Regions from separate parts of the Shouchella rhizosphaerae genome, predicted to be linked through region 2. Evidence: a T-box and tRNA genes for the amino acid it is inferred to sense, from the RefSeq annotation. Region 2 holds a T-box; the other holds one or more tRNA genes.
What was found. The T-box of region 2 lies ahead of leuS (leucine--tRNA ligase). A T-box ahead of a tRNA ligase gene usually reads a tRNA of that ligase, here a tRNA-Leu.
Positions count from the first base shown of each region.

Region 1: it encodes a tRNA-Leu, which carries the amino acid that the T-box ahead of leuS (leucine--tRNA ligase) is inferred to sense. The anticodon was not compared.

Region 1 covers NZ_CP144921.1:3,274,895-3,289,547, reverse strand. The annotation lists gene V5G21_RS16260 (epoxide hydrolase family protein) at 1-961, shown strand, start outside; gene V5G21_RS16255 (alpha/beta hydrolase) at 1,172-2,095, opposite strand; partial or broken gene V5G21_RS16250 (ATP-binding cassette domain-containing protein) at 2,198-2,347, opposite strand; gene V5G21_RS16245 (MarR family transcriptional regulator) at 2,536-3,012, opposite strand; gene V5G21_RS16240 (RidA family protein) at 3,258-3,659, shown strand; gene V5G21_RS16235 (monooxygenase) at 3,684-5,180, shown strand; gene V5G21_RS16230 (MFS transporter) at 5,493-6,686, opposite strand; gene V5G21_RS16225 (ArsR/SmtB family transcription factor) at 6,830-7,132, opposite strand; gene V5G21_RS16220 (TetR/AcrR family transcriptional regulator) at 7,191-7,796, opposite strand; gene V5G21_RS16215 (nuclear transport factor 2 family protein) at 7,990-8,586, shown strand; gene V5G21_RS16210 (hypothetical protein) at 8,969-9,166, shown strand; tRNA gene V5G21_RS16205 (tRNA-Leu) at 9,252-9,333, opposite strand; gene V5G21_RS16200 (peptidase G2 autoproteolytic cleavage domain-containing protein) at 9,488-11,872, opposite strand; tRNA gene V5G21_RS16195 (tRNA-Arg) at 11,984-12,057, opposite strand; tRNA gene V5G21_RS16190 (tRNA-Leu) at 12,084-12,169, opposite strand; tRNA gene V5G21_RS16185 (tRNA-Cys) at 12,199-12,272, opposite strand; tRNA gene V5G21_RS16180 (tRNA-Gly) at 12,284-12,355, opposite strand; tRNA gene V5G21_RS16175 (tRNA-Gln) at 12,359-12,432, opposite strand; tRNA gene V5G21_RS16170 (tRNA-His) at 12,445-12,521, opposite strand; tRNA gene V5G21_RS16165 (tRNA-Trp) at 12,552-12,625, opposite strand; tRNA gene V5G21_RS16160 (tRNA-Tyr) at 12,633-12,717, opposite strand; tRNA gene V5G21_RS16155 (tRNA-Thr) at 12,785-12,857, opposite strand; tRNA gene V5G21_RS16150 (tRNA-Phe) at 12,871-12,946, opposite strand; tRNA gene V5G21_RS16145 (tRNA-Asp) at 12,959-13,035, opposite strand; tRNA gene V5G21_RS16140 (tRNA-Met) at 13,053-13,129, opposite strand; tRNA gene V5G21_RS16135 (tRNA-Val) at 13,567-13,642, opposite strand; tRNA gene V5G21_RS16130 (tRNA-Glu) at 13,679-13,753, opposite strand; tRNA gene V5G21_RS16125 (tRNA-Ser) at 13,766-13,859, opposite strand; tRNA gene V5G21_RS16120 (tRNA-Asn) at 13,863-13,937, opposite strand; rRNA gene rrf (5S ribosomal RNA) at 13,949-14,064, opposite strand; rRNA gene V5G21_RS16110 (23S ribosomal RNA) at 14,425-14,653, opposite strand, start outside.
Region 2 covers NZ_CP144921.1:525,196-539,848, forward strand. The annotation lists gene V5G21_RS02835 (M20 metallopeptidase family protein) at 1-721, opposite strand, end outside; gene V5G21_RS02840 (NAD(P)/FAD-dependent oxidoreductase) at 857-2,125, shown strand; gene V5G21_RS02845 (hypothetical protein) at 2,189-2,920, opposite strand; gene V5G21_RS02850 (hypothetical protein) at 3,172-3,660, opposite strand; gene V5G21_RS02855 (DUF3100 domain-containing protein) at 3,660-4,451, opposite strand; gene V5G21_RS02860 (M20/M25/M40 family metallo-hydrolase) at 4,469-5,740, opposite strand; gene leuS (leucine--tRNA ligase) at 5,938-8,352, opposite strand; T-box leader at 8,397-8,620, opposite strand; gene V5G21_RS02870 (L-lactate dehydrogenase) at 8,718-9,695, opposite strand; gene V5G21_RS02875 (MDR family MFS transporter) at 9,881-11,077, opposite strand; gene V5G21_RS02880 (hypothetical protein) at 11,273-11,422, shown strand; gene V5G21_RS02885 (class I SAM-dependent methyltransferase) at 11,419-12,003, shown strand; gene V5G21_RS02890 (beta-class carbonic anhydrase) at 12,066-12,659, shown strand; gene V5G21_RS02895 (alpha/beta hydrolase) at 12,732-13,514, opposite strand; gene V5G21_RS02900 (gamma carbonic anhydrase family protein) at 13,608-14,150, shown strand; gene metK (methionine adenosyltransferase) at 14,243-14,653, opposite strand, start outside.

The DNA.
Region 1 (14,653 bases), 1.5 Mb from region 2:
CCGCTTCTCCCAGTTTCGCTGCAAGATCGATGGGATCGACGTGCACTTCGTACATGAACGCGGCAAAGGTCCTGACCCTTTGCCCCTGATTCTAACTCACGGATGGCCCGACAGTTACCTTCGTTACCACAAAATCATCCCGCTACTTACAGATCCGGCCAGCCATGGCGGCAACCCCGAGGACTCTTTTGACGTAATCGTCCCTTCATTACCTGGCTTTGGATTCTCCAGCCGCCCTAAACACCTCGGGGTCAACAATTTTCGTGTCGCCGAAATGTGGGCTAAGCTCATGACCGAAAAATTAGGCTACAGTAAATTCGCTGCCGCCGGGGGGGATATGGGCTCCGGTGTGACTAGATACCTGGCGGCAAACCATCCCGAACAGTTATACGGAATCCATCTGACCGATATCGGGATTATCCGAGATCTCATAGCTTCATCTGATCAGGGCACGCTTTCGGAAGAAGAGCGGCAATACAAGAATAAGGCTTCGGCATGGATGGCTCAGGAGGGCGGCTATATGTCCATTCAATCGACGCGCCCCCAAACCCTCGCATATGGACTTTCCGACTCGCCCGTAGGTTTGGCCGGTTGGATGACGGAGAAATTCCGATCATGGAGCGATTGTAACGGCGATCTTGCGCAAAAATTCAGCGAGGATGAACTCCTTACGCATATTATGGTGTATTGGGTGACGAACACCATAGGATCGACAGCGCATATGTATTATGATAATGCGCATTCTTTGCCGCCAATCGGCTACATCGAGGTTCCGACTGGCCTTGCCCTATTCCCGGCGGATATCCTGTTGCCGCCCAAGGAATGGGCCATGCGCAACCTGAATGTAACCCGCTGGACTTCGATGCCTCGCGGCGGACATTTTACCGCTCTAGAGGAACCAGAGCTTTTTGCCGATGACATTCGCGCATTCTTCAGACCTTTTAGAACGAAAAGCTGGTGAATCAGAACCGTTTCGAAACAAATCTAAATACACTGTCTAGCAGCTAATAAGAAAAGTAGACAGATCGTGGTCAGCCCCTGATCCTGCATCATGTTGCCGCTCAGTTCCCCCGTCGGGAAACGAGCGGCTTTCTCTTGACCTTGAAGGCACCTTTGGCGGATTAATTGACAATCCTTATCAACCACGGTTTTGTTACAAAAGGTATTTACTTTAATTAAATACTTTTTTAACAAAGTCAATAAGCTTGGACTTTAAGGCATCACCGCGCTCTCCCCTATGGTACATATCTGTTCCGTGATAACCACTCTCATCCACAATTAGCTCTTTATCCGTTGCTCCAGATGCTTGATATAATTGGCGCACTTCTTTTTCAATTGAGCCTCCATAATCGCCAGGTGAAAAAACAAACATGGACGGTGCTTTAATCTTCTCAACGCTCGGAATTGAATCAAGGGGCCCACATTGTGCAGGAGAAGAAAGAATAATCAGCCCCTCAATAGGCAGCGCCTGATTAACGCCTGCAATGATTGCTGTACTACCGCCACATGATGCCCCCGCCAAAAATACTCTTTTTGCACCCAATCGTTCGAGTTCACCTAAGGCAGCATCTGCATCACGATCTATATTCTGATTATCCTCCGGAAAATTCTGTGAGGCACCGTGATTACGATATTCAGGAATAACAACCAGATACCCACTGTCAGCCAGTTCAGTTCCCATGTCTAGAAAAGAGCAAATGTTATAACCTTGCTCGTGTGCAAGCAGGACTCCTTTATCTCCACTGCCAAGCACAAGTGCAGACAGATACACCCCATCACTGGTTGTTAATGTAGTTGCTTTATTTCGCAGCTCATCCGGAACACAAGTATTCACAAGATGCCCGTTAGAAGACTTCACCGAACGGTCCGGCCAGGCAGGATCATAATCAACCGGTTTGTTTGGTGGTATGTCCTTCACTTCGGCAACTGGTGTTTCAGGTACAGCATTTTCTACAGATTTCGTATTTTGAGGTTGATCAGATAAAGATTGATTTTCATTTGAAGATATAGGCATTTTGGTGGAGCATCCTGTAATCGTTAATAATAAAATAAGCAATACAAATACCATTTTTGTTCTTTTAGAAAATACGTTCATTGATTTTCTACACCACCAACTATTACTGAAATTATAAGTGATTATTGAGCCTATTCCATTCGTTCTACTACAAACCCGTTCTGCATACAGATTTGGGTTAAGGTCCGCGTCCAATGTCACCTTGCCATCCGTAACTTCGCATTTGGGATGGCCCATTAAGGCCGAAGCCAATGTGCTTTTTCACGTCCCATTAGACCCCATAATCGCATGAATCTCGCCGCCATGAACCTCCAGTGTAAGCCCTTTTAAAATCTACTTCCCGCCAATCTTGGATCTTAAATCCTCAATCTTTAAGGTTGTCATTCTCCCTAACTTCCCTTCCCTAGAGTTATTCGGCACGCGCCAACAAATCACTCATAAATTTTCCGATCGTTCGTAACTCCGTCTCAGAATAGGATTCGAAAATTGGTAAAAACTTTTTTCTGGTTTCTTGAGGTACGTCAGCAATAGAAGTCAACCATATCCCCAAACAGCTGTTTGATAAATTCAAGCTCGCGTTCGTTGTATCTTTCCAAAAACTCATACATCCGTTGCTTTTCCTTCGCGTGGAGCTCCTCATGAGCAGCAAACAGCTTTTTGCCGACAGGCGTTAGCCGAAAATACACTTCCTTTTTGTTATCGTTGAGTTGGGCTTTTCGCACCCAACCTGCTTTAAGTAATTTATTTGTAATTTTGGAGGTATTCCCTTTGCTTACATTTATCCTTTCCGCGAGGGTTGTGACATTGATTGGCTCCCATTCACCGATACACGCAATCGTGTGCAGTTCCGTCATATTCAAACTGAATTCCGATTCAATATGCTTCCGGATATCCTCCAGGTATGTGGCAGTTATTCGAGTTTCATATTGCTCTTTTCGCTCAAGAAACTGAACGAATAATTCATGAATGGCGTTTTTGTTTTTATTGGCAGTATCCATGCTTATGCTCGCTCCTTGACTTATTTATTATATTATATCATAGATTGTTTTCTGGGAAACAAAGAGAAACAAATGGATATGCTTATGTTGAGATGGGGGTTGACAGGATAAAGAGTGACCCAGTACACTATTATTGTTTCATATGAAACTAAAATTATATGTAACCTTTATCACACCCTTTTTTTATAAGCAATAAAAGAGTTTCCGAAGAAACAATAATTAATGAAGGAGGTGCATACCGGCCTATGGAAATCGTGAATCCAAAGACATTGACGGAAAAGGTTACATCTGTCATTTCTCATGTTGTGGTAACGACTGCCTCCAAACTGGCCTTCATCTCAGGTCAGGTTTCTGTGGATGAAACAGGATCATTGATCGGTTCAGGGGACTATTACACGCAAGCGATTCAAGTGTTCACCAATCTCAAGTATGCATTGGAAGCCGTGCGGGCGGATCCATTGTACATTGCAAAAATGAATATTTTTGTGGTAAACCACAACCCGGAATTGATTTCGATTATTTTCGAGGCAGGATTTCATGTGCTTGGCCCTAACTGGCCGAAGACAGCAAGTACCTATATAGGCGTTCAAGCGCTAGCCGATCCTGAATGGCTTATCGAAATAGACGCTATCGTGATCTTCCCATAATGTTTAAGAAAAGAGGTTATTGATATGAAATATGAAGTCATCCTTATCGGTGGCGGTCCTGTCGGCATGATGTTGGCTGGGGAATTGGCATTAGCCGGTGTAAAGGTCTGCGTCATTGAGCGACTAAAGGAGACAACTCCTTATTCACGGGCGCTTACCGTACATCCACGCACCCTGGAAATTTTAGATATGCGTGGAATGAAATCACAATTAATCAAGCAAGGACGCTTACTTTCGAGAGGCCATTTCGCCGGACTAGAAACCCCCTTAGATTTCTCGGTATTGGATTCCTCTTCCAATCACACTCTCTTTTTACCGCAGAGTGAGACGGAGAAGGCGCTGGAGGAATGGGCGCTTAGCCTTGGCGCAGAAGTCTGGAGAGAGGTCGAGGCACTATCTGTGCATCAGGATGCGGCTGGCGTCGATGTTAAGATCGCCGGTCCTCATGGAGAAACAACATTACGATCTGCTTATGTGGTAGGTACGGATGGAGCCAGAAGCTTGGTTCGCAAGCACTCTAACATATCGTTTGAAGGTACAGACACGACCTTCACGGCTATTTTGGGGGATGCCATTCTATCTGATTTGGCTCCTATGAGTGTCATCTCCCGGATTACAGAACAAGGCTTGGTCAGCATCATGCCGATCAATGATTATTTCTATCGGGTCTTGATGATCGATATGGAGAGACGTAACATCTCTAAGGATGAACCCGTAACATTGGAAGAGTTTCGTTCATCGCTCATCCGTACAACCGGAAGCGACCTAGGATTGAACGATGTGAAATGGATGTCCCGTTTCGGAAATGCGACGCGGCAAGCGGGACGCTATCGGAATGGTCGAATGTTCTTGGCGGGAGATTCGGCGCATATTCATTTTCCGGCTGGTGGACAGGGAATGAACGTTGGCTTACAAGAAGCGATGAACTTAGGCTGGAAGCTTGCAGGGGCAATCAAAGGCTGGGCTCCGGACTGGTTATTGGACAGTTATCATGCCGAACGTTTCCCATGGAATACGGCTTTGCTCCGGAATACCGAAGTCCAAACCATGCTTCTGGATGTGACTCCTCCCATCACGGAACTGCGAAGCATGCTGGCTGATCTGATTCAAATACCGGAGGCTAATTATCAAATCGCTGCACAGATTTCCGCCCTAGATGTACATTATGCACCCGACGCCGAAGCCCCTTCCCATCCTTTAAACGGGAAACGGTTCAAGGATCTTCGCTTAAAGCTGAAAGACGGGCAATTGATAAACGCCTATTCGCTCCTGCACAAAGGTACTTTTCTTCTGTTGCATTTCCATTCTAATGAACAGAATAGCAGTCAATGGGAAACGTATAGCAACCTTCAAGTTGTACATGCCTCTTTGGCCGATGCTGATGCGGATTGGAACGACGTCCATACAGCGCTTATTCGGCCGGATGGACATATTGCCTGGGCGATTTCTTTATCCGAGCCAAATCCAATGCAAACCATAAACGAAGGAATCACTCGCTGGTGCGGAGACATTACGGATTAGGAATTCCTTTGAGGTGTGTAACCGCCTCCCTACCCAGCTAGGGCCAGGTCTGTAGATGATTGAACAAGCACTGTCCTTTCCATCAATGGAATCAAGTTCTTGTTTTCAGGTTAGGATAAAACTTGATTCCTTAAATTCTTCCAATTTTGCAGAACCCATTATCACACCCTTGACCCTGCGCTTTACCGCTATTTGTGATACGGTTCTCCTCGTGTCTTTTAGTTGTCATGCATCATCTTCCGAAACTAGAAGATGATGCATTTTAGTCGTTTGCCATCAATTGCAACTTCAATTCATTAATTGCATGCCTTTTTAAACTTCATCCAGATACTCTCCGATACCTTGACTGCCGGCACTCATTCGCGCCCTCAAGAACGTCGTTATTACGATCGCAATAGCGACTCCAACCACTCCGACCCATGTAATGGATGAAAGAGACACTCGGTCAACCATGACGCCTCCGATTGCAGCACCCGCAGCCATGGACAACTGCATCATGGATTGGTTCAAACTTAGCATGATTCCAGAATAATTCGGTTCAATCCGAACTAGATTGACTTGTTGCGTTGGACCGGAAGACCATGCCGCAAACGACCACAAAATCAAGAGGATGACAATCGGCAGCCATGCATGCGTATAGGTAACGGTTAAAGAGAGGAGAAGCAGCGCTATGACGTGCAAGAGCATCCCCCCTGACAGTGTCGGGAATACCCCCCATTTATCCGTGCTGAAACCGCCGAATTTGGATCCGAGCAAGCTAGCGATGCCGAAAGCCAACAGCACTCCACTCAGCATCCCTTCTTTTAACCCGGCAACATCAAGTAGATACGGTGAAATGTAGGTGTAGGCAATCGAGTATCCGCCAAGCCAGAAAAAGGTAATCGCAAGCCCTAGCGCTACGTTTCCGTTTTTCAAAAAGGCAAGTTGCTTGGACAACGGAATCGGTTTATCCCCTTGAATTCGAGGGATGATGACGTACAGAACGAACATAGCCACCAGACCGGCCAGTGCCAATATACCAAAAACAGCTTTCCATCCAAACTGTGCTGCAACGATACGTCCTAGAGGCACGCCGATAATCAAGGAAGCCGTAAAGCCCATGACCACGGTAGCAATCGCGCTTGCTTTTTTGCCTGGAGCAGCAATTTTTGCGGCGATGTCCAAAGCAGTTACCACGACCATTCCCGCGCCTAGAGCCATGATGACGCGAGCTGCGAGAAACGATGCATAGCCAGGCAAAACGAATGACAGTACATTCCCAATTACGAAGATACCTAGCGCCCAAACCAGCAGTTTTTGTCTTTCCACCTTAGCAGTCAACGCCATCAGGATCGGGGTACCAATGGCGTATACAAAGGAAAAAATCGTGACTAACTGCCCCGCAGAAGTAACGGAAATACCCATTGTATCCGAGATTTTATCTAAGATGCCAGAAATAACGTACTCTGATGTACCCACTAAAAAAGTAACTAAAGCCAATAAATAGACTTTCCACGTGTTAGACAATGCATTCACTTCTCCTTTTTTTATTGTTTTTACAGTTACCGATATATGAGGATCCTTTTTAATTTACATATCGCGATATGTCGATATGTAAGGCCGAAAAACTGAATACGTTTAAGGTATTCAGTATCAGTATTCAGTTCAGATTAGAGTTTCTGATTCAAATATGCAGCCAACTCACTGATCTTCTCTTCATCTCGTTTGTAGTACGTGTATTTGCCGATCCGCTCAGTTCGAATCAGTCCGGCCCGTTGTAGAATGAACAAATACTGCGATGCTGTCGACTGTGTCATGTTCAACTTATCCTTCACTTGACTGACACACACCCCGATTTTCCTCATATCCACTCCTTCATGGGGCACAAAATGTTTTTCAGGCTCCTTGAGCCACTGTAAAATCTGTAATCTCGACTCGTTAGACAACGCTTTGAATACTTCAATTGGATCCATGCCTTTTATTATATCTACATTTTGCGATATGTCAATCCTAATTCTACTCTCGCTCATTTTATTCCTCTACGGCGATGCCGGCAGCTCTTAAGTGCCCATAGGCAACGATTTTACTAAACTGAGATGAAACCTCCTCTGTAGAAAGGGGCTTATCGTTTTTAATCCACCAAATGACAATTCCCATTAAAGCCGATCCGAGGTATTCGATCAGCAATTCATTGGATATCGCTAATGGGGCATTTTCCTGAGCAGGTTTCCACCCCTCCATTAATTTATCCTTAATGATATCCTCCATTTTGGCTTGAAACGGATAAATTCGATTCTCTTCAATTAACATGGAACGGTAAAAGGTCATGTTTAGAGAAATATGCTCCAGTACCGTTTGCATGACTGTCTCGAGTAGAGAAATGCTGAAAGGATTCATGCTGATCGGACAAAAAAGGATTGCATCCTTAAAATCGCTTAACAGTTCATTCATACATGTATCTAATAAATCAGGTTTGTTTTGGTAGTGGAGATAAAACGTATTTCGATTGATCATAGCCCGATCAGCAATATCCTGGACCGTTATCGCCTCGTATCCTTTTTCCTGAATAAGCTCATAAAACGCTTTTCGAATCGATTGTTTCGTGCGCAGTATTCTTAAGTCGGTTTTCTTATTCATTGGTTTCGTTCCCCCTAAATTTATTTAGGTCGTTAAGCGACAAAGTTTTATATGTTGTCTGTTATCCATCATAACTAAAAATATTGAATATTGAGCGTTATATTAACCTCTATTATAATGAGCAGCAGATAAATAAACAACGTATTGTTCATTATTTATCTAATGACCAAAAAATTTCAAGGAGGATATTTCAATGACATCCAACCATCAAAATGAGCTTGTTCGTAAGGCAGTCGCCGTACTGGAAAGTTTTGAGAGCGGCAACCCCGAAGCGATTATGGCTTATGTTCATCCAGACCAATACATTCAGCACAACCAGGCTTTAATCGATGGTCGTGAAGCCATGCTTGGCGCACTAGATCATTTAAAGGAGATTGGTACTAAGGTAAGCATTAAACGGACTTTAGTCGACGGAAATTATGTGGCTCTTCATTCTGTATATGATTTTCACGGTCCTAAAATCGTATTTGATATCTTCCGTTTTGAGAATGGATTAATCGTTGAGCATTGGGACAATTTGCAAGAGATGGTGGAAAAGACACCAAGCAATCATACGATGATTGACGGGCCGATTACGATTAAGGATATCGACAAGACCGACGCCAACAAAGCATTAGTCAAAAGCTTTGTTGAGAACATCTTGCTAGGGAAGAATCCTGACCTGCTTGCCTCTTACTTTGATGGAGATAACTACATTCAGCATAGTCCCCATATAGCGGACGGTCTTTCTGGCCTACACGCTGCTTTGCACATCAAGTCATCGGACAAGGCGATTTTGTTCTTACCGTGAGTGAAGGCCTATTTGATGGTCAGCATACCGCTTTCTACGATTTGTTCCGCGTAGAGAATGGAAAGATCGCTGAACATTGGGACGTAATCGAGGCCATCTTGCCAGCAGAAAAACGAAAAAATTCGAACAGTAGATTTTGAAGTTTGTGTAGCTAAATCTCAAGAAAGGCATCGCCGAATGTCATGACGGTGATGTCTTTCGCTTCGCGAATGTATTTGAGTAATCAATTTTGTAATCAAATGGATAAGAAGCGTTGCTACAGCAATGCTATTTTTGTTCATAACAGTGACCTTGTGTTGTAGCCATATAAAATGCAAGCCTTTCACAAATAAATATTGCGGTTGATAATTAACAATCTTACGAGGAGGAGAGGAGCATAAAAATGCTGGCACAAAAAACGATGTGGCTAGGAATGGTGCTCGTCCTGATCGTGTTAACCGTATTCGGGGTAGCGATGATGGGATCGGTGCTTGGATCGAAGCCAAAGGAGCTCCCGGTGGCTCTCGTTATCCTCTCATATGTAAAAAATAGCACAAATGAAACAGTTATTAGCCTAGAGACGATCTTACAAACAATATAGTGGAAACAAAACATGAAAAAAGCTCCCTACAAAGTAGAAAGCTCTCGTGTAATAGGCATTGCTATTACTTAGGTTTGGCACCTAATACCGGTGGTCGGGGTCGAACCGACACTCCCGAAGGAACACGATTTTGAGTCGTGCGCGTCTGCCAATTCCGCCACACCGGCCCATTTTTTGAGAAGCTAGGTTGCTCTCATCAACTGACAAGAACTAATATACCACGCATTGGTAAGGTGGTCAATACTTTTTAATAAAAAAATAACCATCAATATAAAATAAATTAGAGAGCAGCAAAAATGCTGCTGCTCTCCTATACAATGGTTACTTGATAAAACACAAAGCGACACCATATCCCTTGTCCTCATCGTACGCTTTTGTAAGACGCATGACTTTTATCGGTCCATTTTCTCCTGGCACGCCTATTCCACCGTTGGCTTTTACATAATCTCCTGGCTGGACGGAGTCAGAGACACGGACGTGAATTTGACCTGTTAGCCCGACGATATTCCACTCTTGGCGTTTACTGCGTGGAGTGTAAGGCAGGCTTGGATCATATTGTGGATTTTCTAACGGCAGTTCAACAACCTCTTCTGTATACGTAGGAAGCGTATTGCCGTCTTCATCGACATCATACGTGCGGATTGTTTGTGGCTCATAGACCATGCCGCCAAACTCGTTAGTTAAATATCGGCCTTGCCAATAAAGTGCCGATTCTCCAAGGACCACCCCTGCTGTTTCAGAAATAGCGCCAAGAATATCGTCTCCTTCCTCAGCCACGCGGATTTTATCTCCATCAAGAGTGACAAGCAGGCCAGTGGCAATGGGGTTTCCATCTATGCTTTCGAAGTACTCGGCATAATCGGTAAATGTCTGTGCACTTGAAAGCGTGCCCGCAGCTCGGACTGTACCAGTACGGCTATTAAGCTCCCACTTGATATTGGCGCTGCTTGGGTTGCCTGAAGCCCCATACCCGCCGACTACAGAATAGCCATTTGGGTTGGCTACTAAATTACTCGCAAGTACCATCGAGCTAAACGCCCCTCCTGACTGGCCAGCAACCGCGCCGCTGGAGCTAAGGATGCCGCTTCGAGGCCCTTGCGCCCGTGAATTGCCTGCACTTCCTAGGACGATTGCCCCTTCGCCAACTGCGTGGGAATTAGATGAGGCAGCCACCATCGTTTTAGAAGCTGAAGCTGTTGGCGACGAAGTGCTTGCAAGTATGATCGATTGTTCGGTGGAAGGTGCCCCTGTACTTGAAGCAATCCGTGCGCCTCCTTTAATCACTGTAATTGGCTCTTTATAGGCCACACCACCGCTGCGGACAGCATACTTGTATCCAGTCACGGATACACCGCTAATGTTGACAGAGTTTGTCGCCGCTTCCACTGCATTTTCTCCCTCTCCCTTAGAATTAATTGCATTGACATTGGAAATGGAGACGTTGCTATGTCCGCTGCCGACGTATATTCCGTTATTTTTTCCGGCATCATAAATATGAATATTTGACAAGGAAATGTGGTCGCCACGGTTTCCTCCACCAAATACAATGATAGCGTCGCTGGCGTTATGAAAACGGCTTACGTTAATGCCGTTAAGGGATACATTTTTCGCTTTATATTGAATCGCAATGACAGGCGTATTGCCAAAGTCGTAGGATAGATCGCCAATTGCCGTAAAGTTGGTAATGCTAACATTGGTATAAGCGCTAATCACAAGAGCACGGGGATCTGTATTGTTCTGGAACCCCCTTTTTTTGTTTGGGTGCAGCGATACGAGATTAGTAGCCGTAATATGATAGGCCGTTTTTGAGTCAGGATCATCGCCGGTATGATGGCCGATATGGCGGAAGTTATAGCTACGTGTGTCTTCCCTAGAAATATGCCCAAGAATATGGACATTGTTCGCTGCACTGGAGTTGGCATGGGCTTTAATTTCAATACCCCCATAACAACCCATAGAGTAATTGTTTGATAGAAGCACATGGCGGCTTCCGTCATCGATCTCAATTCCATTTGCATTTCCTCTACTGTTAGGTTCATAGGCATAGCAATTGGAAATGGTGATGTATTCACTATGGTGAGTGGTAAATCCATCATCGATCCAGTCAGTTGCTTTACAGCCATCAATCCAAACATATTGGGAAGGCCCCGAATCAACGGTCCCATCTCCACCATAGTGGTAATCTAGACCGGTCGACGTAACGTCAAATCCATGCAACGTGCTGTTGTAGGCAAATACATCCTTTACCCAGCCGTACTTTACACCATGGAATGTTAAGCAACTGGAACGGCTACCTCCGGCTGGCTCTACACCCCTTCTGCGGTTACCGTCTAAGCTTAGATGACGAACCGCAATATACTCGGCACCATGGTCCTTATCCTTTACCGACACCGTCCATTCATAACTTGGCGCCTGATTAGGCGTTTGGATCGTTGTTAATTCCATCCCTTGCCCTTCTAACACGGTTCGACTTGGTAGCTTGACAGTGGCATAATACCGTTTTGGCCCTAAAATCAGTTTGACATTTCCGTCGCCTAACGCTTCTTCAAAATACTTCGTTTGGTCACTTTCTTCTTCCCCTTCAGGAATAAAGTCATCGATGTAAACTATCCTTGCATCCTCAATTTGTTGCAGCGTTTTCGTCAAATGCTCAAAAGCCTTGTCCTCTTCCTTTGCCTCGCATGTTTCCCATTCGTCGTTTTTCATAAAGGAAAACGCCTCCTTCTTTTATTCTGCTAGTAAAAAGCAGTTACGTTTAAAAGAGAAGGAAGCCATCTAAAAACAAAAAAACTGACATTAAAAATGTCAGTTTGCATACGCGCCCGAGAGGATTCGAACCTCTAACCGCTTGATTCGTAGTCAAGTACTCTATCCAGTTGAGCTACGGGCGCAATTTTCTTCATGTCGTTTCATAAGATGCCGAGGGCCGGACTCGAACCGGCACGGTAGTCACCTACCGCAGGATTTTAAGTCCTGTGTGTCTGCCAATTCCACCACCCCGGCCTATCTAGGACTACAACTGATTTTTAAATTGGAGGCGGCAACCGGATTTGAACCGGTGATAAGGGTTTTGCAGACCCGTGCCTTACCACTTGGCTATGCCGCCGTAAAAACTAAAGCGGAAGACGGGATTCGAACCCGCGACCCCCACCTTGGCAAGGTGATATTCTACCACTGAACTACTTCCGCATATGGCTGGGCTACCTGGATTCGAACCAGGGATCACGGAATCAAAATCCGATGCCTTACCGCTTGGCTATAGCCCATTGCTATTTAAATGGGGCGGCTGATGGGAATCGAACCCACGAAATGCCGGAACCACAATCCGGTGCGTTAACCACTTCGCCACAACCGCCATATTGATACAAGCTTAAACGATTCAAGTTGGCAGGGGCAGTAGGAATCGAACCCACACTGGAGGTTTTGGAGACCTCTGTTCTACCGTTAAACTATGCCCCTATGAAAATGGTGGAGGGGGACGGATTCGAACCGCCGAACCCTGAGGGAGCGGATTTACAGTCCGCCGCGTTTAGCCACTTCGCTACCCCTCCAGTTTCAAAAGACAATACTTATCATATCCGTAATTGATCAAAATGTCAATGATTTTTTGATAAGTGATGCCGGCCAGAGGACTTGAACCCCCAACCTACTGATTACGATTCAGTTGCTCTACCAATTGAGCTAGACCGGCCCAAATCGTATGATGGTGGCTCGAGACGGAATCGAACCGCCGACACACGGATTTTCAGTCCGTTGCTCTACCAACTGAGCTATCGAGCCATTCCAATTAAATGGCGGTCCGGACGGGACTCGAACCCGCGACCTCCTGCGTGACAGGCAGGCATTCTAACCAACTGAACTACCGGACCATTTTTTGTTTTTGTATTGGTTGCGGGGGACGGATTTGAACCGCCGACCTTCGGGTTATGAGCCCGACGAGCTACCAGGCTGCTCCACCCCGCGTCGTTAGGAATAAATGAATTTTTGCTGTACTATTGGTTGAAAGAGCATGGCTGTCTCTTCCTCTGCCAGCTTTTTCGGGGAAGCTTGTTTGCGTCGAGACAACTCACTTCGTTCGTTGCTCCACCCCGCGTCGTTAGGAATAAATGAATTTTTGCTGTACTATTGGTTGAAAGAGCATGGCTGTCTCTTCCTCTGCCAGCTTTTTCGGGGAAGCTTGTTTGCGTCGAGACAACTCACTTCGTTCGTTGCTCCACCCCGCGTCGTTAGGAATAAATGAAATTTTGCTGTGCTATTGGTTGAAAGAGCATGGCTGTCTCTTCCTCTGATAGCTTTTTCGGGGAAGCTTGTTTGCGTCGAGACAACTCACTTCGTTCGTTGCTCCACCCCGCGCTATTAGAAATAAATATAGATTGTACGTTACTCTAATTTGATTGCGATGGTGGAGGATGACGGGCTCGAACCGCCGACCCTCTGCTTGTAAGGCAGATGCTCTCCCAGCTGAGCTAATCCTCCATCATTTCCTACAATTCTATTTATTCTCTTCAAAAATGGTGACCCGTACGGGATTCGAACCCGTGTTACCGCCGTGAAAGGGCGGTGTCTTAACCGCTTGACCAACGGGCCTTTTATGTATGATGGCGGAGAGCGAGGGATTCGAACCCTCGAGACGGTTTTACACCGCCTACACGATTTCCAATCGTGCTCCTTCGGCCAACTCGGACAGCTCTCCTAATGGCTCCACAGGCAGGATTCGAACCTGCGACCGATCGGTTAACAGCCGATAGCTCTACCACTGAGCTACTGTGGAACGATATGTAAGCCCGGCAACGTCCTACTCTCGCAGGAGGAAGCCTCCAACTACCATCGGCGCAAAAGAGCTTAACGGCCGTGTTCGGCATGGGAACGGGTGTGACCTCTTTGCCATTGTCACCGGACTCTACTTCAGATAAACTTCGGATTTCTTCGTCCAGTTCGTGTCTCTCAGTCGGTCACGTACGTTTGGGTACGCTCCCTTCTTCGAGCACTCCTGTCCTCGAACTCCTCGCTTCTCTTCGTAGTTCTTTCAGATAAGCAGCGAATCTCTTCGTCTCGTTCGTGATTCTTCTTCAGTCACGTACATGTGTACGCTCCTTCAGCCGAACACTTCCGATCCTCGACCTTCTTGCTTCTCTTTGTCAATCGCTTTGCTTCAGAGGCGGCGAATGACTTCGTCTGCACTGAAGCGTAAGGATGAAAAGAATGGGTGATTCTTTCAAAACTAAATCCGAAATAGACTCAATTGTCAAGAATGTATATAGGATAAGTCCTCGACCGATTAGTATCAGTCCGCTCCACGTGTCGCCACGCTTCCACTTCTGACCTATCAACCTCATCATCTCTAAGGGGTCTTACTGGCTTACGCCATGGGAAATCTCATCTTGAGGGGGGCTTCATGCTTAGATGCTTTCAGCACTTATCCCGTCCATACGTAGCTACCCAGCGATGCTCCTGGCGGAACAACTGGTACACCAGCGGTATGTCCAT
Region 2 (14,653 bases):
AGACGCCAACTGTGACAACGGCCGTATCCATAGGGTTGATGCGGCGGCTAACAATGGTTTGCAAATCATTGACAAGCTGGCTACCAATCACAATTGAGTCAATTGTCGAATGAGGATGAGCGCCGTGCCCGCCTTTCCCTTGAATATGCACAGTAAATGCATCAACTGCAGCCATAACTGCTCCGGGGCTTGCATTTATTTGCCCAAGTGGAATTTGCGAGGATACATGGGCGCCAAATACAGCGTCCACCCCTTCTAAACAGCCGTCAGCAATCATTTCACGGGCGCCGCCAGGAGGTTTTTCCTCAGCGTGCTGGAACAAAAACACGATTGTCCCACGAAGCTCATCTACTTGGTCAAACAACGTTGCCGCAACACCTAACAAAGCAGCTGTGTGGCCATCATGCCCACAAGCGTGCATAACGCCCGGCTTCGTCGATGCATAAGAAACATCATTTTCTTCATGAATCGGCAATGCGTCAAAATCAGCACGAAAAGCGATTGTCGGTCCTGGCTTTTTGCCGTGGAGCTTTGCTACCACCCCGCGACCGCCTACATGTTCGCGTATATCTGTAAATCCAATTTCCTTTAATTTTTGTACGATAAAAGCAGGCGTTTCTACTTCCTCAAACGACAACTCTGGGTTTGCATGAAGATGCCTGCGCCATTCGATGACTTGTGCTTGTAACGTTTCTAATTTCTTCGTTGCGATTCCTTCCATTGCTTCCACTCCAATCTCCAAATCGGTCCATCTTTTATTTCGCTTTAAAAACCGTTACCTCCTGCTTGTTTTGTCCTTTTGTTTTCTATTTTTTTGTGTACAATGGTAAGAGTGAAAAAAGTGAGGATGAAATGAATGGACAACTACGATGTAATCATAGTCGGCGGCGGACCCTCTGGCCTGATGGCTTCTGTCGCCGCTGCGCAACAAGGGGCACACGTCCTCTTGCTCGATAAAGGCAACAAACTCGGCCGCAAACTTGCGATTTCAGGCGGGGGACGCTGCAATGTCACCAACCGGATGGAAAGGAAACAGTTGATTGAAAACATTCCAGGGAATGGCCGCTTTATGCATAGCCCATTCGCTGTATTTGACAATGAATCGATTATCGCTTTTTTTGAAGGCTTAGGAATTCGCTTAAAAGAAGAAGACAGAGGACGGATGTTTCCTGTTAACGATAAAGCACAAACTGTGGTCGACACATTGCTTGCGCAAATCCGTAAACTCGATGTCACCATCCGTACAAATGCCCGGGTCGCTGACATTATTGTAGAAGACGGGCAGGTAGTTGGAGTGGCACTAGAAGACGGGCAGCGCCTTGGCACAAAAGCGTTAATTATCGCTACTGGCGGCAAATCGGTGCCCCACACAGGTTCTACTGGCGACGGATACCCGTGGGCCAAAAAAGCAGGCCACACAATTACGGAGCTTTACCCGACAGAAGTGCCCATTACCCTTGCCGATCCCTTTATCGGCGATCAGTCTCTTCAAGGCCTGTCATTACGCGGAATTGAACTAGCGGTACTAAGACCAAATGGCAAAAAAATTATTCGCCATGAAGGCGACATGATTTTTACCCATTTCGGCATATCCGGTCCCGCGGCATTACGCTGTAGCCAGTTTGTTGTCAAGGCACTGAAAAAGTTCAAAACGCCTACGATTCCAATGACGATTAAGTTGTTCCCCGAACAATCGGCAGAGAGCCTTTTCCAAGCGCTCGTCAAACGGGCAAAGGCAGAGCCAAAAAAAACGTTAAAAACAGCATTAAAAGGGATGGCCCCTGAGCGATTGCTTTTGTACTTATATCAGTCATTAGAGATCGATTCCAGTGAAATGTGCGCCAATACCCCACATGATGCCTTTCGAAAATTAGCATCAGCATTAGACGCATTGCCATTGCATGCCAATGGCACATTGTCGATTGAAAAAGCATTTGTCACAGGTGGCGGCGTATCGATTAAAGAAATTGAGCCAAAAACGATGCACTCCAAAAAAACAACAGGCTTGTATTTTTGTGGGGAAGTGCTCGACATCCATGGCTATACAGGCGGTTTTAACATTACATGCGCTTTCTCGACTGGTTATACAGCCGGGCAGTCAGCAGCCCTTTTTGCAAACAAATAAGTCAGCTGTAAGCTGTAGCATCAGGCTCACATAAAGGCGAGCCTGATGTTTTATGCTAGGCAGCTATTTCCCTGACATTTCTTCAATATCACTTAACGTTTCTATTCCTTCTTCAGCAAGGAAATTAGGAAAAATGTCGAACTCTTCGACAATAGTAAGCGCTGTTTCATTCTGATATTCAGTCTTTAATATTCCATGTACGCTTCCGTCCCCTTCCTCGACTTCCAGGTTTTCAGCAAGTTGTCCTTCCATCCGTTTTGATAGAAAACGAATCGATTCGTCATTTTCAATTTCAATGATATACGCGCCAGATGCAGGGGTGTACAAACCTTCTTCAATAAACCCGCTATCTACTAAGAACAATATATAATTCTTGTTTAAATCAAGCTCTTCATAATCAAGGCTTTCAACCATTACTTCTTCAATCCTTTCTCCTTGATCATCAATGGCGGCTATTTGATCTGCGTAAGTGATCGCTGTTTTAATGGAACCCTCCACTTCTCCCTTATACGTTTTTTCAATCTGAAACGTATATATTTGCCCTTCCGTATAGAGTTCGTCTGATTCGACTGTAGGATCATTAGCTGAACGAATCATATTTGTTGGTTTTACAAATTCCGTAAACGATCCTTTTACAATAACGTCAGAGAACTCAATAATTTCATTTAAATGATTAGGAAGCTCTTCATCACTTGAATCCATTATTTGAATTTGTTCAGCTTCTTCCTTTACATGACATCCAGTTAAAATGATAAACATAGCAACAGCACTTATTAGCGTGAAGCATTTCTTCATAGCCTTAATCCTCCTTTATTTTTATCGATTATTCACATTCCTTATTCAGTACTTGTTGGCTGTTTTACAACGTTAACATAGCGAGTACGACAATTAGTTTCTTTTTGATCATAGAATTTGCCTCCTTAGTAATACTCTGATTTTAATCATATTGGAATTGAACTGGGCTAAAATCATTACGAAAAAAGAAAAAACAAAAAACCAAAAGGAAGCTGTTATGGCTTCCTTTTGGCTTTTTAAATTCTTTTCATTTATGACGCGATACGCAAACCGACCTCGGCTAGAACGGCACTTGCCAAATATGTGCCTGTAAAAACGAAGATCGCGACAATCGCAATTTTCCAGGACAGCTTCCGCAACTCGACTAGGCGGTCAGCAACAGAAATGCCTGCATATGTTAAAATCGGTGTCGTTATTGACAAGAAATCCACCGCTTGGATCGCTTGGACAAATCCATCAAACAACAAGCATAGAGTTAGAGACGTGATGCTAACCCAGCCAAGAACAGGAAAATTTGCAACAAAGCCGATTGGGAGTTTTTTAGCTAAATCGCCAATAAACAAGCCAATCAACGAAAAAAACCACAACGAGCCAAGGCCTGCTACTGTCATCAGGGAAATGCTTCCTACCGAGCCAGGATGAAATAGAAGCTTCATGCTATGGGTAAAAAGAATCAACATGATGCTGAGCAAAAGAATGAGGCTCATCTTCATATATTTATTTTTTATAATTAATTCCATCATTTAGCCTCCTTCCGTGTCAGCGTGCGATACATAAACCGTTGCAAAGGAGCCGCTAAAAACACCATCGTAAACGTGCCAATAAAGCTTGTGAGTAGTTGGCTTGCTGAAGCATAAGCAAGAATGAGGCTCTCCTTGTCTGGGTGGCTTGCTACAAGGGAGGAAGAGGCGGCTGTCATCATACTGCCTGAACCAACGCCCGCAGAAATGGCCAGCGACTCAACGCTAAATCCGAAATGCAACAAAACTGGCGGCAAAATGCTGAAAAAGATCGCACCAAATAGCGTACCGATAATGTACAGCGACAAGACCCCTCTCCCTTCATCAGAGTTTAACGTATATTTTTCAGAAATATAGGCGAGCTCGCCTTCGCGACCAATTCCAAGCGTGGCGCCAATCGCCTCACGCCGCAAACCTAGCAATAGTGCAGCAGGCAAGCCTAATAAAACTGTGCCTAAATTGCCAAATTCTTGAACAATGAAAATCCAGCCAATACTGAGGATTTCCCGGATTTGCGGGGCTACATCTGCCCCGTAGCGAGCCATAAGTGGCAGCATAATGATAATTAAATACGTGCCTGAAAAAGAAACATTGCTTTTACTGTAGACTTTTTTAAGGATTCCTTTGCGAAAAATTGAAAACGCAAACACCATTGTAATTAAAATTGCAAATAATAGCGGTAAGAGATTGATCGATAGGGGACCAATCGCGATGCTTTGAAAGCCAATCATTTCAGAGACGGCGATCACAATTAGAGAAAACAAAAGCAAATAAATAAATGTGCCTTTCATAGTGCACCCCTGTTCGTTTATAAATTGGTGTTGCTCGTCATCACTGTTTCAATTACGGCTAAATAGTCGTCATAACTCCGTTTATACAGACGGCTCCAGTCTATCGCCTCGTTTAACTCAGCAAATACTTGAGTGAGAAACCGCGGGAACACTGCAAACAGAAAATGTGGATCAACATCGACAAAATCATCGCCGTGGATGGTGCCTGCAAAACCGCTGTGGCCAATTTGAATACATGGCATCATGTACGACAAATCGCCAATATCACCTGCTGCACTAATCGCGTTGTTTTCGAGCAACTCTTCCACTTCCTCTGTTTTTGCAAACGCCTGTTTTACAAAGGTGGACAAGTAACGGTCTTGTACAAAGGGGAGGTAGCCCATTTGCGTATGAATGGCGACGTCGCCTTGAAGAGCGTGGGCACTTCCACGTGCAGCGGCGTCCATTTTTTTAGCGACTTCTCCCATATAGGCTAACGTTTTTGTGCGCAAGTCGGAGCCGATACGAATCGCGTTGGGAATCACATTGGTCGACATATCGCTAGCTGAGACAATCGGGTTCATTCGAACATTTTCACTGTCTTTTAGCTGCTGGCGTACAAGTCCTAAAGCAACATTAAACAACGTTGACATGCTGTAAGCATTTTTGGCAGCAAACGGATCGAAGCCTGCATGTGCTGCTTCGCCAATAAAGTCATAATATTTATACAAAAAACCTGCTAAATCACAATTGATTTCAACTGTCCGTTTTTCAAATGTTCCACCGATGGCATGGATGCAAATACTTGCATCGATGTTGTCAAACACTCCGAGTCTCATTGCTTCTGGCTTGCCTCCATAGTGGCCAATCGTGCCATTATTAAGCAATTCTTCCCGATAAGCAAGATCAAGGTATTCTTCTGCTGGAACAAATACAAAAGCTACATTAAAATCAAACTGAAGATGCTCGCCAGTTTGTACAAAATAATTGTACAACGCAAGGGCAATGGCTACTTGTGTATAATGGCCACAGTTATGGGCTGCGCCAGTCTTTTTGTCAGCCATATGGTGGCTAGGCGCATAAACCGCATCCAATTCGGCAATGAACGCGATTGTCTTATGCTTGTCCGTCGTTAATTGCGTTTTCAGCCCCGTTGTGCTAAAAGGTTCAATGAGAGCTGACGGGTTTTTCTGTTCAATAAATGTACGGACAGTTTCACTCGTGCGCGTTTCTTTATAGCCAAGTTCAGGATGGGCAAAAATATCACGAGCGATGGCAAGAATTTCTTCGTATTGCTGTTCAAAGATCACAGATTGTCATCCTCCCTTGTTTTACACTCGTCATCTTACACCTTTCGACATTATTCGTCAACACGAATTCTTTACATTCGCCTACTCATACGCTCTAATGTTCGGATTTCGCCTGTTTCCCACAAAAAAACCCCTATCCTCTTCTTGCTAAAGAGGATAGGGGACGAATCGCATTAATCGCCGTTTAGTCACAATGATTAACCAACAACAATATTGACAAGCTTTCCAGGAACAGCGATGACTTTGCGAATCGTTTTCTCGCCGATAGCTGCTTGCACTTTTTCATCAGCGAGTGCTGCTGCTTCCATTTCTTCTTTTGAGGCTCCTTTGTTTATAACGAGCTTTGTTTTAACTTTGCCGTTCATTTGCACGACGACCTCAACTTCGTTTTCAACGAGCAACGACTCATCATATGTCGGCCACGCTTCATACGTAATCGTATCTGTATGGCCAAGCTTTTCCCACAGCTCTTCGGCAATATGAGGAGCAACTGGCGACAAAAGCTTCACAAAGCCCTCTATTAGCGCTTTTGGCAATACCTCTTGCTTATTTCCCTCGTTTACAAACACCATTAATTGGGAAATCCCTGTATTAAAGCGCAGCTCGGCAAAGTCTTCGGTTACTTTTTTCACTGTTTGGTGGTAAGTGCGCACAAACGCTTCATTGCCTTCTACATCTTTGACGTTGCTGTTCAGCTTGCCTGTTTCTTCGTTAACAATCAGGCGCCAAACCCGTTCAAGAAAACGGCGCGAGCCATCAAGGCCGTTTGTTGACCAAGCTACAGATGCATCTAGAGGGCCCATAAACATTTCATACAGGCGCAGCGTGTCAGCCCCGTGGCTGGCAATAATCTCATCAGGGTTCACAACATTGCCTTTTGACTTGCTCATCTTTTCGTTATTTTCGCCAAGGATCATGCCTTGGTTAAACACTTTTTGGAATGGTTCTTTTGTCGGCACAACGCCAATATCATACAAAAACTTATGCCAAAAACGTGCATATAGCAAATGCAACACTGCATGTTCGGCACCGCCAATATACGTATCGACAGGCAGCCAATTTTTTAGTTTTTCAGGATCAGCCAACGCTTCGTCGTTTGTCGGGTCGATATAGCGCAAATAATACCAGCAGCTACCTGCCCATTGGGGCATCGTGTTCGTTTCACGGCGACCACGCATGCCTGTTTTAGGATCAACAACTTCCAGCCAATCTTTCGCATTAGCAAGCGGCGATTCGCCTGTACCCGAAGGTTTGATTTCCTCTAGATCAGGCAACACAAGCGGCAATTCGCTCTCATCCAGAGCTGACATAGAGCCATCTTCCCAGTGGATAATTGGAATCGGTTCGCCCCAATAACGCTGGCGGCTAAAGAGCCAATCACGCAGGCGGTATGTGACCTTTCTTTGCCCAGCGCCATTTTTCTCTAGCCAGACAATCATTTTCTCAACCGCTTCTTGCTTGTTTAACCCATTGAGAAAATCAGAATTAACATGTTCTCCGTCCCCTGTGTAAGCAGCTTTTGAGACATCTCCACCTGCGACCACTTCTTTTATTGGCAAGCCAAATGCATTAGCAAATTCGAAATCACGCTCATCATGGGCAGGAACAGCCATGACAGCTCCAGTGCCATAACTGATTAGTACATAATCAGCTATCCAAACTGGAATCTTTTCGCCATTTACAGGATTGATGGCATAAGCGCCAGTAAACGCGCCTGTTTTTTCTTTTGCCAAATCTGTCCGTTCAATGTCACTTTTGAGCGCGACTTGCTTTTGGTATGCTTCTACCGCTTCCTTTTGCTCATCGGTAGTGATCTCAGTCACGAGCTTATGCTCAGGGGCAAGCACCATATAAGTAGCGCCAAACAACGTGTCTGGCCGCGTCGTAAACACGTTAACGGAATGTTCATTGATCTTAAATGTCACTTCAGCGCCTTCCGATTTGCCGATCCAGTTCCGCTGCATATCTTTTAGGCTTTCCGGCCATTCCAGCTCTTCAAGGTCTTCGAGCAAGCGCTCAGCATAAGCCGTAATGCGCAACACCCATTGTTTCATTGGGCGCCTTTCAACTGGATGGCCTCCTCGTTCGCTGACACCGTCGACAATTTCCTCATTGGCTAGCACAGTCCCCAGTGCCGGGCACCAGTTCACGGCTACTTCGTCAATATAAGCAAGCCCTTTTTCATATAATTTCAGAAAAATCCATTGTGTCCATTTGTAATAGTGAGGATCAGTCGTACTAATTTCACGATCCCAATCGTAAGAAAAACCAAGTTCTTTAATTTGCCGTTTAAAGGTGTCAATGTTTTGTTTAGTAAATGTAGCCGGGTGTTTGCCTGTATCTAAAGCGTACTGCTCAGCTGGTAAGCCAAAAGCATCCCAACCCATAGGATGAAGAACATTGTAGCCTTGCATCCGCTTCATCCGCGCTAAAATATCCGTTGCCGTGTATCCCTCTGGATGGCCGACATGAAGACCAGCCCCTGATGGGTAGGGAAACATATCTAATGCATAAAAATGTGGCCCTTCTGCTTGTTCGTCTGTTTTAAACGTTTTGTTTTCTTCCCAAAATGCTTGCCATTTTTTTTCAATCTCCTGATGTGAAAACGACATTCCTTTTCCTCCTTCTGCTGCTTCCAACAAAAAAACTCTCTCCCAAAAGGGACGAGAGTTTGCATACATTCCCGCGGTGCCACCCACATTAACAGGCATCGCCTGTTCACTTACACATAACGGTGTGTCCCGTTAAGAGCTACTGGCAATGCGGTTCACTCTTACAACTAAAAGGCGAGTTCACATCTCTTCTCAGGCTGGCTTGCACCGTCCGCCAGCTCTCTTGCTTTCCGAAGTGACGCTACTACTCCTTTATCCTTGTATTTCCCTAGTTTACGATATGCTCATTGTATGAAAAGTCTTTTCCAAAGTCAAGCAAACATATACCTATTTTAGCTTTTCGATTCAACACGGATCCGTTTGTTCTAAAAAGAGTGCCCTGTTTGCATAATAGTCTTATAAGTGCCTTTTAGCATCTGAACGCTCTCAGTGAACTGTTGCCGCTCAATGTCGTTCAACTTCAGTTCAAGCACTTCACGAACACCATTACGGTTTACGATTGCCGGTACAGCAATGCATACTTCTTTCGCTCCGAACTCGCCATTAAGAAATGTGCTGACAGTCATGACAGCATGTTCATTTTTTAACAGTGCTTTTGTGATGCGGACTAAACTCATGGCAATCCCATAATAAGTGGCGCCTTTTTTATGAATTATTTCATAGGCGGCATCGCGGACATTGGTAAAAATGTCATCTAAATCAGCTTTTTTATACGCTCTGTTACGGAGCAAATACTGGGAAAGTGGGACATTTCCAATTGTTGCTGTGCTCCATAAAGGCAGTGCGCTATCGCCATGTTCGCCTACTACATAAGCGTGGACGTGTTTAGCAGAAATTTGGAAGTACTCGCCTAGCATAAACCGTAGCCTTGCTGTATCTAACGTTGTTCCGCTGCCGATGACTCGTTTTTTAGGCAGGCCGCTAAAAACTTGCGTCGCTTGTGTTAATAGATCAACAGGGTTTGTGGCGACTAGGAAAATACCGTTAAATCCACTTGCCATAACGGCATCCACGACTTCCTTAAAAATAATCACATTTTTTTCAAGCAGATCTAAACGCGTCTCCCCTGGCTTCTGATTTGCCCCAGCACTAATACAAACGACATCAGCCTCTTTGCAATCTTCGTAATTGCCGTGCCATATCGATGTGACGGAAGGAGCGAAAGCCTGGCCATGGTTTAAATCCATCACGTCGCCACTTGCTTTTTCTTGATCTATATCTATAATGACAAGCTCCTTTGCCACCCCTTGGTTCATCAGTGCGAATGCATAGCTGCTGCCTACATGCCCCGTTCCAATGACGACAACGCGATCCCTTTTCGCTTTACTCGGCGTTCTGACCATAAGCGCCCACATCCTTCTTAAGGATTTTGTGAAATTATTCACATTTATATTGTGCATTATTTCACAAAAATTTTCAAGTACACCACTTTGCCTATGTTTTTTTCGGTTAAAACGCGTGCGGTTGGCTAAACCCATACCGGCACTTAAACTAGTTAAAAATGCTTATCGATCACCTGAACAACGCTCTATTGAGCGTTGTTCAGGTGATCATTCTGATGCTCTTTTAATAGCGGGCGGTCATAAAGACGTACTAGCGGAATCGCCAGTAGCAGTAAAATACTAATGAGGACAAACAGCACTTGGATTGAAAACCTATCTACCACTATGCCGCCGAGCAACGGGCCAATCATGCGTCCGCCAGTGGCTACGCTATTGACAATGCCTTGATATGCCCCTTCCCGCCCAGATGGAGCAAGGGCGTTGGCAATTGTTGGCACTGCAGGCCAGACAAACATTTCGCCGATTGTCAAAATGAGCATGGCGACAAAAAAGCCACTGAACACTTGGGCTTGTGTCAATACAAGATAGGACAAAGCAAAAATGAACAACCCAAGGCCCATTTGCCCTTTAAGCGTTAGCCTCCCCTTTTGGATCACCCATCGGATCAAGGGCTGTGCAAGGACAATTAACAATCCGTTCATCGTCCATAATATACTGTAAGCATGTAATGGAATGCCGAGTGACTGAATGTAGACAGACACATTTGCCTGCCACTGCGTATAGCCAAGCCAAGAAATGAAGAAAGCTACTGACACAATCCATAGCGCTTGCAAACGGTATTTAGACGCTTTGTTGGCATGTTGAATTCCTGCTCCCGCCGTTCTTCCTTTGCTTCCTGACCAATGGCGAAAAAACACAGCAATGTAGACAAGTAGCAACACATGCATGGCTGCATTGGCGACAAAAACGTCTGTCAAACGTACGAGCGTAACAACGCCAATTAAAGCCGTTCCTAGTGATACACCTACATTTTGCGCTACATAAATCGCATTTGCTGACTTTCTCCCACCTTCTGGCCACAAACTTCCAGCAAGTGCATACATGGAAGGGGCCATCATTCCAGAACCAAACCCCATCCCCGCTAGAAAAACAGCGTACCATCCATATTCTCCATAATAGAAAGCGAGCAAAACAGCAGAGGCTGCAGAAAGAACACAACCGAGCAAAATGGTAGGATAGGCGCCAATCCGATCATACAATCTGCCGCCAATCAAGCTGCCAAGTACGCCTGCCCCTGCATTTAGCATAAGCACAGCTCCCGAAGCTGTTAAACTTTGCCCAAGCAGTTGCGTCATAATGATTGCATTGAGTGGCCATAAAAACGAAGCGCCGGTAATGTTAATGGCTGTTGCTACCATTAAAATCCAAATTGATTTCGGCAAAACACGCGCCTCCTCTTTTTTTCCTTTCTCACATTGTGCCTATGATAGTGTAGGAGAAATTTAGCAAATAAGCAACAAGCACATTCGCTGCAATTATGGTAAACTAAGAAAAAAATTCGCCAAAAGACAAGAGACGCACATGGCCTCTGTCTTGTATAACGGCGATAGCTATTAGATGAAAAGGGAGTCGTCTAAATGATGAATAACCAGCTCGGCACCGAAATCGCTCATCATCCCGTTGCCGTGTTCCCGTTCCCAGTCAGCTGCTTTTGGTATTTGCCTGACGTGTTTGCGTTAATTAAACAGCCTTTAATATGCCCCGCCTTTTGGGGGGAGGAGCCGTGAACCTTCTTGGCGTCCTGCCATTTGCCCATTCGTTGCTTACCAGCGCTGTCCAGCCAGGGGACACCGTCGTTGATGCGACAATTGGAAATGGACACGATACATTGGTTTTGGCTAAACTTGTTGGTGAAACAGGCGTTGTGATTGGCTGTGACATCCAAGCATCCGCACTAACCTCTACAGAAGCACGCCTTCAAAAGGCAGGTTTGGACAAGCAAGTATCCCTATTCCAAATCGGCCATGAAAAGTTGGCGACTTTGCCGTTGTTTGTCAACTCAACCATCGCCGCTGCCATCTTTAATTTAGGCTATTTGCCTGGCGGAGACAAAGGCGTTACAACAACAGGGAAAACGACAATTGCAGCGATTGAGCAACTATTTAACCGTTTAAAACAAGGCGGCCTGATTGTTCTCGTCGTCTACCATGGACACCCACAAGGCAAAAAGGAAAAAAACGAACTGTTGGCTTATGTCGAATCGCTTCCTCAAGAAAAGGCCCATGCAGCGACGTACCAATTTATTAACCAAAAAAATGATCCTCCTTTTGTGGTAGCCATTGAAAAACGAGCGAAATTTCATCTTTAAGCGTCCGAGCAAGAGAAAACACTGGGTTTTCTAAAGAAAAGATAGAAGGAGAAGTGATCCAAATGAGCAAACTTGAATCGATTCTAGCTTTTAATGAAGCATTTGTAGCTAATAAAGAATATGAGCGCTTTAAAGCAGACAAATTTCCGCAAAAGAAAATCGTTATTTTAACATGCATGGATACGCGGCTCGTTGAATTGCTCCATAATGCGATGAATTTAAAAAATGGCGACGCTAAAATTATCCGTAATGCTGGCGCTGTCATCTCCCATCCATTTGGCAGCATCATGCGCAGCATTCTAGTTGCCATTTATGAATTAGGCGCAGAAGAAGTGTTTGTTATTGGCCATTACGGCTGTGGAATGACAGGCCTTTCTGCAAATTCCGTTCTCCAAAAGGCTGAAGAACGGGGCATTGATATGGATGAAATCAATGCACTCCAATACGCAGGTGTAGATGTGAACAAGTTTTTAACTGGTTTTGAAAATGTAACGGAAAGCGTCAACCACAGTGTCGATATGGTTATTAACCACCCACTTTTGCCAAAGGATGTACGGGTTCACGGTCTAGTCATCGATCCTGAAACAGGAAAGCTTGATTTGCTACAACGTGATTTGCAAAAAGGGGCAAACGCCAAGGAGCCGCAAGACGCATAACAAAATGAAATAGACAGCAAAAAGATGGCCTTGGGTAACACCCGAGGCCATCTTTTTATCGATGACTGCCTGTTACGGAAACAGCATATTCACAAAGCCGATCGTAAAACGAAACACTTCTTCTTTTTCAGGTTCGTTAAAGAGCTCATGATAAAGGCCGTCCCATTCTTTGTACATTTTATGGTTGATCTGCAAATCATTAAACCAAGCCATGCCTGCTTGTTTATCGATCACATAGTCTTCTCCTGCAGCAAGCAATAATACGGGGATATTTGGCATTTTCTCCGGGTAGCGCCTCGTAAGGCGCATTGCTTTCTCCAATTCGTGGTACCAACGGGCAGATACTTTCGTTACTCGCAACGGGTCCCGCGCATATTCTTCACGGACTTGCTCGCTCCTCGTCGTTTGTTCAGGAGACAAACCAGCATTCATGCTAAACGCAGGCGCTACATGATTAAGCATTTTTGCTGCCGCCTTTTTCGGCGCAGGAATGTCCATAGCGAGTTGCAAACAAGGCGAAGAAAGCACGAGCGCTTCCACAAACGAATGGTCTTTTTCCATTAATGTACGAATAGAAATGAGGCCGCCCATGCTGTGCCCAACGAGCACAATTGGCAATTGCTTTGTCCTTGCATGCTTAAGCCAGACATCCACTGTTTTTATGTATTTCTGAAATGAGTCGATATGCCCGCGCTTTCCCCGCGACTCCCCTTGCCCGGGCAAATCCCCTAGCAGGCAATCAAACCCATGTTGATTCCATTTTTCCACAAGCCAACGGTACCGACCGCTATGCTCCCCGGCTCCATGAACAATAACAGCAACGCCTCTGGCATCTGGAACGTCAAAATAGCGCACAGCCACTCCTCCTTATACAAGCTGTTGCTTCGCTACATTATGCGTTACACTTAGTATAGCTGTTTTTTTATTAAACGAAAAGGATGTGACAACATGATCCTTCCATACAAGGGCGTTGTTCCAACTATTGACCCATCTGTATACGTAGCCGAGGGAGCGATCGTTACAGGCGATGTTACGATTGGTGCTCAATCAAGCGTATGGTTTCATACAGTCATTCGCGGTGACGTAGCGCCGACAATCATTGGAGAACGTGTTAATATTCAAGATCAATCAATGCTCCACCAAAGCCCCCATTCGCCTCTTATGATTGAAGATGATGTCACAATAGGTCATCAAGCAATGCTCCACAGCGCGATCATCCGTAAACAAGCACTGATTGGCATGGGCTCCACGATTCTAGACGGCGCCGAAATTGGCGAGGGCGCATTTATTGGCGCCGGCAGTCTTGTCCCTCCTGGTAAGGTGATCCCTCCTGGAACACTTGCTTTTGGCCGGCCTGCAAAAGTCGTCCGTCCTTTAAATGAAACAGACAAAAAAGAAATGGCACGGATTCGCCGGGAATACGTAGAAAAAGGCCAATACTACAAATCGTTGCAGCAACAGACAGCGACGAGAAACAAAGATCAACAATGAATAAAGCGTACAAAAATGATACACAAAAAGCCTGTCGGCAAAATGAACCGACAGGCTTTTACATTTTATTGTTTATTGCTTAATCCGCTTTCTTAGTTTGCTTCTAATTTTAAAACATCTTCTTTTAAAGCTGCTGCCTTGTCTGTGGCTTCCCATGGGAGTGGGACATCGGTGCGACCGAAATGGCCGTAAGCAGCGGTTTGCTTATAAATCGGGCGGCGCAAATCGAGCATGCGAATAATGCCAGCTGGACGGAGATCAAAATGCTTGCGAACCAACTCGACGAGGACATCTTCCGCTGCTTTGCCAGTCCCAAACGTATTAACAGCGATCGAAACAGGCTGGGCAACGCCAATTGCATAAGCGAGCTGTACTTCGCATTTATCAGCAAGGCCTGCTGCAACAATATTTTTGGCTACATAACGTGCGGCATAAGCGCCAGAACGGTCTACTTTCGTTGCATCCTTGCCAGAAAAAGCACCGCCGCCATGGCGAGCATACCC